Regions from separate parts of the Neobacillus sp. 19 genome, predicted to be linked through region 2. Evidence: riboswitches for the same ligand, from Rfam matches in the RefSeq annotation. Region 2 holds a riboswitch; each other region holds the start of a gene.
The links. A riboswitch is a leader RNA that binds a small molecule or an ion and turns the genes downstream of it on or off. The one in region 2 is predicted to bind lysine.
Positions count from the first base shown of each region.

Region 1: linked by a shared signal. The riboswitch ahead of ACO1D1_RS18930 (aspartate kinase) and the one ahead of dapA (4-hydroxy-tetrahydrodipicolinate synthase) in region 2 are both predicted to bind lysine.
Region 3: linked by a shared signal. The riboswitch ahead of ACO1D1_RS24210 (amino acid permease) and the one ahead of dapA (4-hydroxy-tetrahydrodipicolinate synthase) in region 2 are both predicted to bind lysine.

Region 1 covers NZ_JBMPZU010000058.1:236,458-240,749, forward strand. Annotated here, with positions in the region: gene ACO1D1_RS18925 (YslB family protein) at 400-855, shown strand; gene ACO1D1_RS18930 (aspartate kinase) at 952-2,166, opposite strand; lysine riboswitch at 2,281-2,458, opposite strand; gene uvrC (excinuclease ABC subunit UvrC) at 2,529-4,292, opposite strand, start outside.
Region 2 covers NZ_JBMPZU010000064.1:24,546-28,837, reverse strand. Annotated here, with positions in the region: gene ACO1D1_RS21345 (TldD/PmbA family protein) at 1-294, shown strand, start outside; gene ACO1D1_RS21340 (NAD(P)/FAD-dependent oxidoreductase) at 370-1,482, opposite strand; lysine riboswitch at 1,717-1,896, shown strand; gene dapA (4-hydroxy-tetrahydrodipicolinate synthase) at 2,022-2,903, shown strand; gene ACO1D1_RS21330 (hypothetical protein) at 2,948-3,517, opposite strand; gene ACO1D1_RS21325 (YdeI/OmpD-associated family protein) at 3,602-4,273, opposite strand.
Region 3 covers NZ_JBMPZU010000083.1:7,160-11,451, reverse strand. Annotated here, with positions in the region: gene ACO1D1_RS24215 (helix-turn-helix domain-containing protein) at 1-19, shown strand, start outside; gene ACO1D1_RS24210 (amino acid permease) at 86-1,567, opposite strand; lysine riboswitch at 1,671-1,860, opposite strand; gene ACO1D1_RS24205 (YitT family protein) at 2,041-2,856, shown strand; gene ACO1D1_RS24200 (PH domain-containing protein) at 2,898-3,512, opposite strand; gene ACO1D1_RS24195 (MFS transporter) at 3,771-4,292, shown strand, end outside.

The DNA of each region.
Region 1 (4,292 bases), on a different contig from region 2:
TTGAATTTTTAAACGTGATGTTATGTTTTTCCCCTAACAAGATCCTTAACTTACCACCACTGTGACAATTATGTGACATGTCCATTTTACTCCCAACATCCTAGAGCGTCAAGAAAACGGATACACAATCTTTAGTAAAAAATAAAATTTTTAAAATATATTGATATTATAATAGAATGTATTGAAACGCTTAATAGACTTGTCTTTTTCTAAAAAAAGCAGTATTTTTTCACCCTCATTTACCAACATCTTACTGTTGGTAATTTTACCTTTTAGGAAAAGATAATTATGATGATAAATAAGATTACATATTGTACAATAACATTATTTTATCTTGAAAACAGTAATGAACTTTAACACAAATTGTATATAATAGAATGATAGAAAGAGGGGAAACATGTGAAAGAAAGTACTGTTGTAAATTTGAATGAAAATGACACTGAACCACGAACTATACCGATATTCGGATATGAGTTAATCCGGGAATACCTGTTGCCGGAGATTCTTGGAAAGGACACTCCTGAAATCTTATATTGGGCAGGGAAACGTCTCGCTCGGAAATTCCCGTTGGCTGATTTTGATCAGGTTATTGAGTTTTTTGCTAATGCTTCTTGGGGTCAGCTTCAACTTAAAACAGAAACAAAGCACGCAATTGAAGTTGAATTAGCCAGCCCGTTAATTGTGTCTCGTGTAAAATCAAAAGCAGAGCACTTTTTCCAGCTTGAGGCCGGTTTCCTAGCCCAGCAAATTGAGCTCCAAAAAGAAGTCATCACCGAAGCCTTCGAGCACCCTGTCAAAAAAGCAAACAAGGTCCAATTCACCATTAAATGGGATCCAAAAGACCCCACCAAATAATAGCCGCAAACTTACCAATGTACTATATTCACGTTAAGTAGGGTGACAGGCACCTTAATGGTGCCTGTCACCCTTTTTACTATTAACAGCCTCTTACTATTTACCTAGTTCGAATGCTGAGTGTAGTGCTTCTACTGCTTGGAGCATATGTTTTTCTTCGACGACAGCTGATACTTTTATTTCGGATGTGCTGACCATTTTGATTTGGATGTTGTTTGCAGCAAGTACTTCAAACATTTTTGCTGCTACACCTGGGTTTGAGACCATCCCTGAACCGACAATCGACACTTTAGCTAATTTATTCTCTGCATCGAGCTGTTCATACCCCAGGACTCCTTTATTATCCTCTAGAACCTTTAATGTCTCTAATAAATCATTTGTATGAATGGAGAAAGATAGGTTAGCTGTTCCACCCTCTGTTGTGCTTTGAATAATAATATCAACGTTAAGATGATTCTGCGCTAATGTGGTAAAAATTGTCGATAAACTTGTTAGTGAATTGGTTAGTCCCAGTACCGTTACCTTTGTAATTTCATCTTCAAATGCGACCCCGCGTACCACTAAATTTTGTTCCATTGTTGCTTCCCCCTCAATGACTGTTCCCTCTATTTTCTCCATGCTCGAACGAACCTCAAGCTGAACCTGATAGTTTTTCGCAAATTCCACTGCTCTTGGATGAAGGACACCCGCGCCTAAATTTGCGAGCTCCAGCATTTCATCATACGAAATAGATAATAATTTGCGTGCTTCTTTCACATACCTTGGATCCGTAGTAAACACCCCGGTCACATCGGTATAAATATCGCACTTATCCGCTTTAAGTGCTGCAGCTAATGCCACTGCAGTCGTATCAGAACCCCCGCGGCCAAGCGTGGTAATTTCACCGGTTTCTGTGATCCCCTGGAATCCGGCAACAATAACCACTTTCCCTTCTGAAAGCTGGCTCTGGATTGCTTCCGTATTTATCTTTGAGATTCGAGCATTTCCATGAACCGGTTCCGTTACAATTCCCGCCTGCCATCCTGTATAGGATACGGCTTCAATCCCTTGTTGATTTAAAGCCATCGATAATAAGGAGATTGTCACCTGCTCCCCTGTGGATAACAACATATCCATTTCCCGTTTATTTGGCTGTTTAGAAATTTCTTTCGCAAGACCGACAAGATGATCGGTTGATTTCCCCATCGCCGACACAACGACAACGACATTATTACCCTGATCTTTTTCCTGTTTCACACATGCTGCCACATTTAAGATTCTTTCTACACTACCGACGGAGGTTCCTCCGAACTTTTGGACGATCAGCCCCATGATTTCCCCTACTTTCGATTATTCCTTTTATCTTTCCCTTGAAAAAATAAAAAAAGCAATGAGAGGGCATCTCATTGCTTCATACACACGAAAAAATAAATTCTCGTACACACAATGTAAGATAGCTCTCCAAGACACAAGTCTTGACAATCCTGCATTTATTCAATGCAGAACCAGCAAAGAAAGAAATGAGACCTTCTTCACTTCGGCGAACATCCCCTTTCATGATTCTTCCTTGAAGCTCATCCTTCTCAGAATCATTACTATTGAAGCTCGCACCTCTACCTTCACTTTAGTACTTAAAAGTGATAGTAAATTAAATTTTCACTCATTATAGCATGTTACATTTTTTCTGACAATGTTTATGAATGAAGTTTTTTCATTAATTCCTCCACAACATTCACCGGAATGCCCAGGGCCCGAAATTCTTCGAACGTAGCATCCTTCATTTTCTTCACAGAACCGAATTGCTTCAACAATTGTTTTTTCCGTTTTTCACCAATTCCCGGAATATCGTCCAGCAAGGATTGGAATACACCTTTCCCTCGGAGTTGACGATGGAAGGTAATAGCAAAGCGGTGAACTTCATCTTGAATCCTTTGCAATAAATAAAATTCTTGGCTATTCCTTGCAAGCGGGACTATTTCCAATGGATTTCCATAAAGAAGCTGGGATGTTCTGTGTTTCTCATCCTTAACAAGCCCTGCAAGCGGGATATCCAACCCCAGCTCATTTTCTAGTACATCTCTTACGGCCTCAACATGTCCTTTTCCGCCATCAATGATAATTAAATCTGGAAGCGGCAATTCATCTTTCAATGCTCTTGTGTATCTTCTTCTTGTAACCTCTCTCATTGACTCATAATCATCAGGGCCTTTAACCGATTTGATTTTATATTTTCGGTATTCTCGCTTATTAGCCTTTCCATCAGTAAAAACGACCATCGCGGAAACAGGGTCCGTTCCCTGAATGTTTGAGTTATCAAATGACTCAATCCGGTGCGGGGTATAAATCCCAAGAAGTTCTCCAAGGGTTTCGATTGCTTTGATCGTTCGTTCTTCATCTTTTTCAATCAAGGAGAATTTTTCATTTAAGGCAATTTTGGCATTCTTTATTGCCATTTTGACGAGATCCTTTTTTTGTCCGCGCTGCGGCTGCAGCACTTTGACTTCAAGCAGCTGTTCTGCCATTGATAAGTCTACTTGATCCTGAATCAGAATCTCCTTTGGCTTGAAGTGATTTGCTTTTGTGTAAAATTGGCCAAGGAAGGTTAATATTTCTTCTTCCGGTTCATTGTAAATGGGAAACATGGAAACATCCCGCTCAATGAGCTTTCCTTGACGTACAAAGAAGACTTGAACACACATCCAGCCTTTATCCACGGCATAGCCAAAGACATCACGATCAGTAAAATCTGTCATCGTTATTTTTTGCTTCTCCATGATGGTTTCAATATGAACGATTTTATCACGAAATTCCTTTGCCCGTTCAAAATCAAGTTCCTCTGCGGCAGCAGTCATTTTTTCCGTAAGCTCTTTTTTAATTTCCTTATACCCGCCATTTAAAAAGCGCGTAATTTCATCGGTCATCTGCTTATACTGTTCCTCGCTCACTTCATTGACACATGGGGCGAGGCACTGCCCTAAATGGTAATAAAGGCAGACTCGGTCAGGCAATGTGGAGCATTTGCGCAGCGGGTAAATCCGATCGAGTAGTTTTTTGGTTTCGTTAGCCGCACCGACATTCGGGTAGGGGCCAAAGTATTTGCCCTTATCCTTTTTTACTTTTCGTGTAATGATCAGCTTCGGATGCCTTTCAGCTGTCAGTTTAATAAACGGATAGCTTTTGTCATCCTTCAGCATGATATTGTATTTTGGATCGTACTTCTTGATAAGGTTTAATTCCAGTAAAAGTGCTTCTATATTCGAAGAGGTAACAATATATTCAAAGTCCTCAATTTCGTTGACAAGTCTTAATGTTTTGCCATCGTGCGAACCGGTGAAATAGGACCGAACACGGTTCTTCAGCACCTTTGCTTTCCCCACATAGATGATGGTTCCCTGACGGTCCTTCATTAAGTAGCAGCCAGGCTGATCAGGCAGCAGTGTCAGTTTTTGCTTTATCGT
Region 2 (4,292 bases):
GCAGTATCGTTTGAAGATTTGCTCGGCAGAATGAATGAAGGGATATTCATAACTAGTCTATCGGGCTTGCATTCCGGGGCAAATACGGTTTCTGGTGACTTTTCCGTCGCTGCAAATGGATTCTATGTTGCTGATGGGAAGATTCAATATCCGGTAAATTTAATGACCATCGCCGGTAATTTCTATCAATTATTAAAGGATGTCGAAGAAATTGGTGAGGATCTAATCTTCCCGCTTACACCAGTTGGTTCTCCGTCGGTCTTAGTTAAATCATTATCGGTTACGGTCGAGTAATAGGGCTTTTAGGTGGGAGCGCCAATTTATCTTGGCGGCTCCTCTTTTTATTTTTTAAAATAATAAATACTGTCTTTAAAGAGCTCCCGATACGGCATAGGAACCAAAATCAATCTCTGTCTGTTTACCCATCACATGCTTAGCTATCTCTGCACCAAGATATGGTCCGCTAGTTAGCCCTGAGGCGCCAAGTCCATTGGCAACATAAATTCCTTCGAAATGTGGTAATGGCCCTGCCACTGGTAAAAAACCCGGGGTGAAAGGTCGAAACCCCACCCTTGTTTCAAGTAAAGTACCGTTCGATAGACCTGGTGCCACCTCTAAGGCTTGGTTTAAGATCTCATGAATACCACCGGCCGTTACTCGAATGTCAAATCCAGCTTCATTTTCATGTGTGGAACCCACGATTACCCGGCCATTTTCAAAGGTAAGGATGTACTGGTTATGGAGTGGCAGGACAACCGGCCATGAATTTGTATCCGTTTCAGGCAATTCCAGATGAACAATCTGTGCCTTTTGTGGTTTGACTAAGAATTCCACGCCCAGTGGCTGCAAAAGTTCTTTTGACCACGCCCCTGCCGTAACAATTACTTGATCCGCCAACAAAAGAGTTCCTTCGTGCCTAATCCCAATAACTCGATTTCCTTCATAAATAATCGCAGCATTCCCTCTCAGGATAGTCACTCCATTCTTTATTGAAGTATGGACCAGCGAATCCCGTAAAGCTCTGCCATTTACTCGTGCTCCACCACTTATATGAACGGAACCAAACACCTCTGAGACCGGTGGAAATAGACTTTTCGTTTCCGTAGGTGACAAAATGGATATTTCACCAATTTCCGGGGCATCCTCCCGGCGTTTTTCGGCGCGCTCCGCCATCTGCTCCAGCTTATTACTGTCTGTATGAAGACTAATGGCTCCAACCCTTTTGTACCCTGTATCATTTTCGCCCTCTGCTTCCAATTGAGCAATTAATTCAGGATAATAGCGCGCTCCCCCTTTTGCCGGGCTATACCAGGCTTTATTCCGTCGCTGCGAAAGCCAAGGACAAACAATCCCTGCAGCCGCATCTGTTGCCTGTCCACGGTCGTGGCGGTCAATTAAAGTAACTTTTACCCCTAAATTAGCAAGGTGATAAGCGGTGGAGGCACCGAGAATCCCTGCTCCTATCACAATTACCTTTTCCATATAACACCTTTTCATTTAGTTTTCTTAAGCTCATTTTAGTTGTCCAATCTGTACTTTACTAGTTCATTCACATTTTATGACGAATGATACCCCATATAATGATAACAAAAAATTGAAATATTATAAATTTGCTGTTCATTAAAGCGTTTCAATTGGACAAATCACTTGAATAATAATGAATTATCTGTTAGATTAGAAATCAATTAAATACTTTCTTACTTCAATACCTTTTGAAGTGAGGATAGAGGCGCAAAGACCATTAGTACACTTTTTGAGGATGATGAGATCCACTGAGAATGGTGGAAAGGGGAATTTGCCGAAGCTTCCAAGAACTCATTCATCTTGAAGCTGGTTCTGTTGTTGAATAAGCACAGAATTGTCATATAGGAAACTATATGGAGGGCTATCTCACGCATAGGAACTTTGTTTTATATTATGTTTCTACTGCAGCAGCGTACCCTCGTTGCTGCTTTTTTGCGTTGATAAAAAAGTGGCCTCTGCCCCTCTAATTTCTAAAAAAATGAAAAAGGGTGAGAATGATGAATTTTGGCCAAGTATTAACTGCAATGGTGACTCCATTTGATCAAAATGGTGAAATTGATTTTGACGCAACACGGAATTTAGTGAATCATTTACTTGCAAATGGAACCGATGGATTGGTTGTTGCTGGGACAACAGGTGAGTCCCCTACCTTAACAACCGAGGAAAAAGTCGCTTTATTTAAATTTGTGGTTGAAATTGTAAATGGAAGAGTTCCGGTCATTGCAGGTACGGGATCAAATGACACAAGGGCTTCAATTAGCCTTACAAAACTTGCGGAGGAGACTGGCGTTGACGGGATTATGCTTGTTGTTCCCTACTATAACAAGCCATCCCAAGAAGGGTTATTCCAACACTTTAAAGCCATCGCCGAATCAACTTCTTTGCCGGTAATGCTTTATAATATCCCGGGCCGAACTGGCATCAACATGGATGTGGACACTATTGTCCGGCTTTCAAACATTAACAATATTGTCTCCATCAAAGAAGCAAGCGGCAATCTAGATGCGATCGCAGAAATTATAAGTCAAACTTCTGAAGATTTTACGCTTTACAGTGGCGATGATGGACTAACATTGCCCATTTTAGCGATTGGCGGTACAGGAATTATATCTGTTGCTTCCCATGTCATTGGTAATGAAATGCAGGAAATGGTGACTAATTTTAAAAATGGGCATTTGAAGGAGGCAGCATCAGCACATCGGCATCTTCTCCCGCTCATGAAAGCCCTATTTGCTGCACCAAACCCAACACCGGTTAAAGCGGCCTTGAATCTAACTGGAGTCAATGTTGGCGGTGTCCGCCTGCCGTTAATTCCGTTAACGAATGACGAAGAGTCAGCACTAAAAGGGATTTTACCGGTTAACATGCTCGATAAATAATAAACGTAACAAGGCTGCCAATTCCCCCAAAGGGCTAGGCAGCCTTATTTTTTCACAATCGTAGATTTCATCAATAACCTTGCTGCCTTCTTGCCTAGGACCATCCAAATCCAACTATAAACTAATGAAAACAGAAAGATTAATAGGACTACCTTACTATTAAAGGTATGAGAAACGGTTGGGCCTAAGACAGGAAAACGAAAAACATATAATAAAGCCATGATCCCTGCTGTTAGTGAACTGCCACCAAACACGGTGATTGACAGCCAATTCTTCCAAAACTTAAATGCTGTCCCTAAGCTAATCCCTAATAATCCAGTTGTAAAAGGAAATACAAACAGCTCGCTAGGCAGGAAAATCATTAATAATAATATAGTATTAAAATATGACATAATTCCAATCCTTAAAGAAATCAAACATGAAAGGACAATTGGCAAGGTGGTTAAAATACTTAATGCATAACCAATGCCAGCAAAAACACCAGCTGACTGAAAGATTGCTGCCAGAGCAGTGAAGACAGCACCCAAAACGATTTTGTTTGTTCGTGAATAAGAGACTTTCAAGGGAAATTGGGTATTTTGCTGCTGTCCCCTTCTGCCCTCGTGCTCATTCATCGCAAACACCCCCTGTTTAAGTTAATGTCTTTGTATCTTAAATTATGAGACATAATTTTAAACAGGTAATATGTCAGCGGACTTTTAATTTCCGCTTCGATATAACTCGCGGCTCTTGTAACCTTTTCCGAGAATCATTTTCATTTCCTCGCGTCGTTTTGCTTTTGTTACCTCTTGTTTTGCACTGTATACATATCGAGCCCAATCTTTACGGTACCCAGGGGTAAGTGATTGATAGAAGGCAAGTAAGTCCGGTGTATCCTGTAAATCCTTTTCTACCACTGGAATATAGGAAATATAATCATCCACACATTGACTCGCTTTCGGAGATGTTTGATTTTTGGATTTTGAATCTTCTTTCAGACCAACCACCGTAAAAACCTCATCTAACCCGACCATACGAGAAAATTTGATCGTGCTTGTCCCAATATAGCCATCTTGATCTGCACCTATCCCGCTTAACAAATCATCACGATGAATGAAGGTTGGATAGATTTTATTTCCCTTTTTTGGATAAGCCACATACATATAGCCGTTTTTATTTAGATAATTTTTATCAATGACCTTTTTTACAAGTTCCTGTAAAGATGCCATATCTAATACAAAGGCAAAAATAAGATCATATGAATGTTCGCGCAGTTCATTATCATAACCAGTGAGTTCTGCCAAATAATCAGCACCATAGGGTAAATGTAGTACGGCTATTTTTTTATATTTCTGTAGATTTAGTTTTTCTACTATTGTTTTTCCCATCATTCCACCTGCTTGGATATTT
Region 3 (4,292 bases), on a different contig from region 2:
GACATCTGATGAGACATAGTGTAGTTTCTTCATACATGAACGAAAAACAGACTCGTTATCGAGTCTGTTTTTTTTTATGAGTAATTTAGTTCGATAAGTCACATTTTTCTAAAGGAATGACCTTTGTTTTTTTGGTGAATTTGTATCCAAGCCATAAAACAAGGAAAAGAGGTATCCCAATGTAAGAAACTAATACACCATTCCAGTCGATATGGTCACCCATAAAGGCTGAATAATTTTGTCCTAAAACAACAAATCCGCAGACAGCAAAGGCGAAAATCGGTCCAAATGGAAAGAGTTTTGATTTAAATGGCAGCAAGCTTAAATCCTTGCCTTGCGCAACATATGATTTACGGAAACGATAGTGGCAAACGGCAATTCCAAGCCAAGCAATAAATCCTGACATACCAGAAGCATTTAAAAGCCAAACATAAACGGTACCATCACCAAAGAATGATGCAAGGAACGCTAATGTTCCTACTAATGTTGTAGCAATTAAGGCATTGACTGGAACGCCTCTTTTATTTAGTTTGCCTAAGAATTTTGGCGCTTTTCCTTGGCGCGCTAAATCCCAGAGCATCCGTGTCGAAGCATACATGCCTGAATTTCCGGCAGATAATACGGCTGTTAAAATGACGGCATTCATGACAGATGCTGCGAAAGCAATTCCTGCTTTTTGAAATACAAGTGTGAATGGGCTGACGGAAACATCACCATTGGCCAAGTTTCCATTTGTATATGGAATCAGAAGTCCGATCACTAATATAGCTAGCACATAAAATAAAAGAATCCGCCAAAATACAGATTTTACAGCACGAGGAATTGCCTTTTCGGGATTATCGGTTTCCCCGGCTGCGACACCTAGTAGTTCGGTTCCTTGGAAAGAAAATCCAGCGGCCATAAAAATTCCCAGCATGGCCATAAACCCGCCGTGGAATGGCGCATCACCAACTGTAAAGTTTTTAAATCCAATCGCATGATCGCCCATAATACCAAATATCATTAACGTGCCAGTTATGATAAAAATAACAACTGTCACTACTTTAATAAGAGAAAACCAATACTCTGCCTCGCCAAACCCTTTTACAGACAGATAATTTAATAGAAACATAATCACTAAAAAGGTACTGCTCCAAATAATTGATGGCGTATTTGGGAACCAGAATTTCATGATCATTGTAACAGCAGCTAATTCAGCAGCAATGGTGATTGCCCAGTTATACCAGTAATTCCAACCGAGTGCAAAACCGAAAGCTGGATCAACAAATTTTGTTGCATATGTGCTAAAGCTTCCGGCAACGGGCATATAGGCACCCATCTCAGCTAAGCTTTGCATTAAAAAGTATACCATGACCCCGATGACAAGATAGGAAAGGAGCGCCCCGCCAGGTCCGGCAGAATGAATGGCACCGCCGCTTGCAAGGAATAGGCCGGTACCTATCGTTCCTCCTAAAGAAATCATTGTAAGGTGACGTGATTTTAAGCTGCGTTTTAGCTCAATCGTTTCCTGTTTGTTTGTGCGTTCATCTGAATAAACCTGTTCTTCTAATTGTCTAGCTGTTTGCATATTTATGACTCCTTTTTCTGTTTGTTTTTCGAGAAGGAGTTTGGAATAAAAAATGCCATCGAAGCAGAATCGATGGCATTGTCAATACCCCGCATCATACCTTCCGAAAGATAGCTCAACACGCACAGCTGGTAGGGCTATACGTGACAGTTCTGTTCCTATTCGGAGACAGCCCCAGCATGCAATTCCAGAGATGAATACACGCTTCGGCAGCTTTTCCTTTCAAACGGAGTCATTGGAGTCTCATCACCTCGTCCGCCATACTAATAAAAACCGCGACCTCTACCTCATCGGTTTGATGAGGATTTATACTATGAAGTTAATATATTTATATAGTATAAATATTATTTATAAAAAGTCAAATGGAAAAATTTCCAGATAATTTTTTATTATTGTAAAAAACTATTTAATTTACTTCATAACGGAGAATCGGTAATATTCATTAAAAGAACAAGTGGCAGGAGATGAATAGGTTGCAGTTTCTTGGTTTAATACTCGGGTCCCTCATAATTGTGACAGGTTTTAATCTCTTTTTAATCCCTCATCAAGTGTTAAGCAGCGGATTAAGCGGTATTTCTATGTTATTTGGCATGATCACTCCAATTAATACGGGAGTAGCTAATTTTCTGTTAAATCTTCCATTATTAATTATCGGATATAAAATGCTTGGAAAAAGGTTTATCATGAATACGATATTATCTGTCATCATTATTTCATTTGGTCTATATTTGGTCCCTGTATATGAGGTTGCTAAAGACACCATATTATCATCGATTTTTGGAGGAGCCTTAACAGGTATTGGCGTGGGAATCGTGTTCCGCTGTTCCGGTTCGACTGGGGGATTTGATATTATCGGAATGATTGTGTCACGGAAAAGAGACTTTCCGATTGGCACCTTGCTTTCAGGAATGAATGCAGTAGTCATTCTCATTAGCGGCTTTATATTTAATTGGGATGTAGCACTTAATACTTTAGTATCCATTTTTGTAACAGGTAAAGTAGTGGATGCTATTTATACCGATCACGCAAAGTTAACAATCATGATAATTACTGAAAAAGGCCAAGAAATGCGAAGGCACTTGCTCACTAACTTGTACAGAGGATTGACTATAATGGATGGTGTTGGCGGCTATTCTAATGACCATCGAAATGTATTATTTACCATTATTTCAAGGTATGAGTTAAATGAGGTGAAACATCTAATAACTGAAATCGATCCTGCGGCTTTTGTCAATATAACTGAAACCATTGAAGTAATGGGACTATTTCACAGACCCAGCCCGCATTAACAAAAATAACCCCTGAATTTGGGGTTATTTTTATATATTTGCTAATTATTAATATACTTTTCAAATACATAACCAAAATCTTTTACACAATATTGTTTTTTGCTATCCTCCAGCCATTGAAAGGCAGCTTGATTAAGCATTTTGAATTGAACAACCAAGTTGCTGTCAGGACTTGTGATACGGCCAAGAGTTGTTGAGGCTACATCAAGGCTTTGTTTGGCAAATTGGAGCGAGATTTCATTTTCATGTGAAATTTCGGAAATTTTGATAAGTGCTTTGTACAAATCTTTTATTTCTTCAATATGTTTCTTATGAACGTCGATGGAGAAGGGCTGCGAGCCAATTTTAAATTTAATTTCTACATCAAGATCAACCGTTCCAGCTGTTTCTAGGTAAACATCTGAAATTCTATTGGTAGCATAACTATAGCGGTGAAGCATGCGCTTTTTACTTGTTGCACTAGTACCATCAAGATGTATAAGGGAATTATTTGTAAAACAATATTCATCGGATTTTGATTTGATTAAGAAATATATTTTCTCATTGTCTTCATGCATAACATAATCATCTGCATCCACCTTATCATAATTCTCCGGCTTAATAACTGAACCCACATCACTTAATCCTAAAATATCTGCAGCTACTTTTCCAAACATTGTGTCAACCTCACTTTATTATTTTTTTCTAAATTTATGTACGAACAAAGCGGCATAAGGTTTCAACCCTGAGCGAACTTTTGGACGACGAAATACTCTATGCCATTTATAAAATAAGTATACATAAATTTCTGTCGGTCATTAACAAACAATTCAGAAATCTGGTATACTAAAGAAAAATTTGATTGATCTTGGAGGAAGTCCGATGTAAACCACCTTACTTTTAAATGAAAATTTAATAAAAAGTGAGGGTGTAACATGTCCATTTTTTTCGGAAAACAGGTTTCTATCCGGTTTCTTTGGTTTGGGCAAATGTCAGCCAATCTAGGTGATATTTTATATGTTGTATGTTTAATAAAAATGATCTTTGATGCGACTGGTTCAGTTACCTATATGTCGCTTGTTCCGTTTTTTTATACTATTTCTGCTTTAATTAGCGGATTATTGGCACCATTAATCATCAATAAATACAACCTTAAGTCTATTTTATTTTTTTCCCAATGCGGTAAGACATTGTTGCTATTAGGTATGTGTTTACTAGCAGGCATCGTAAATGCTGGCTGGCTGTTCGGAATTTATTTACTAATCTGTTTGATTTCCTTTTTAGATGGATGGGCATCACCGGCTCGAAACGCTCTTGTTCCAAGTCTTGTAGAGCAAAGCAAACTTATGAAAACCAATAGTTTACTTGCCATTTCTGATCAAATCGTTCAGTTGATTGCTTGGCCCATCGGTAGTATCTTATTAGTTTCTTTGGGAGCAAGGAGGATTCTCTGGTTT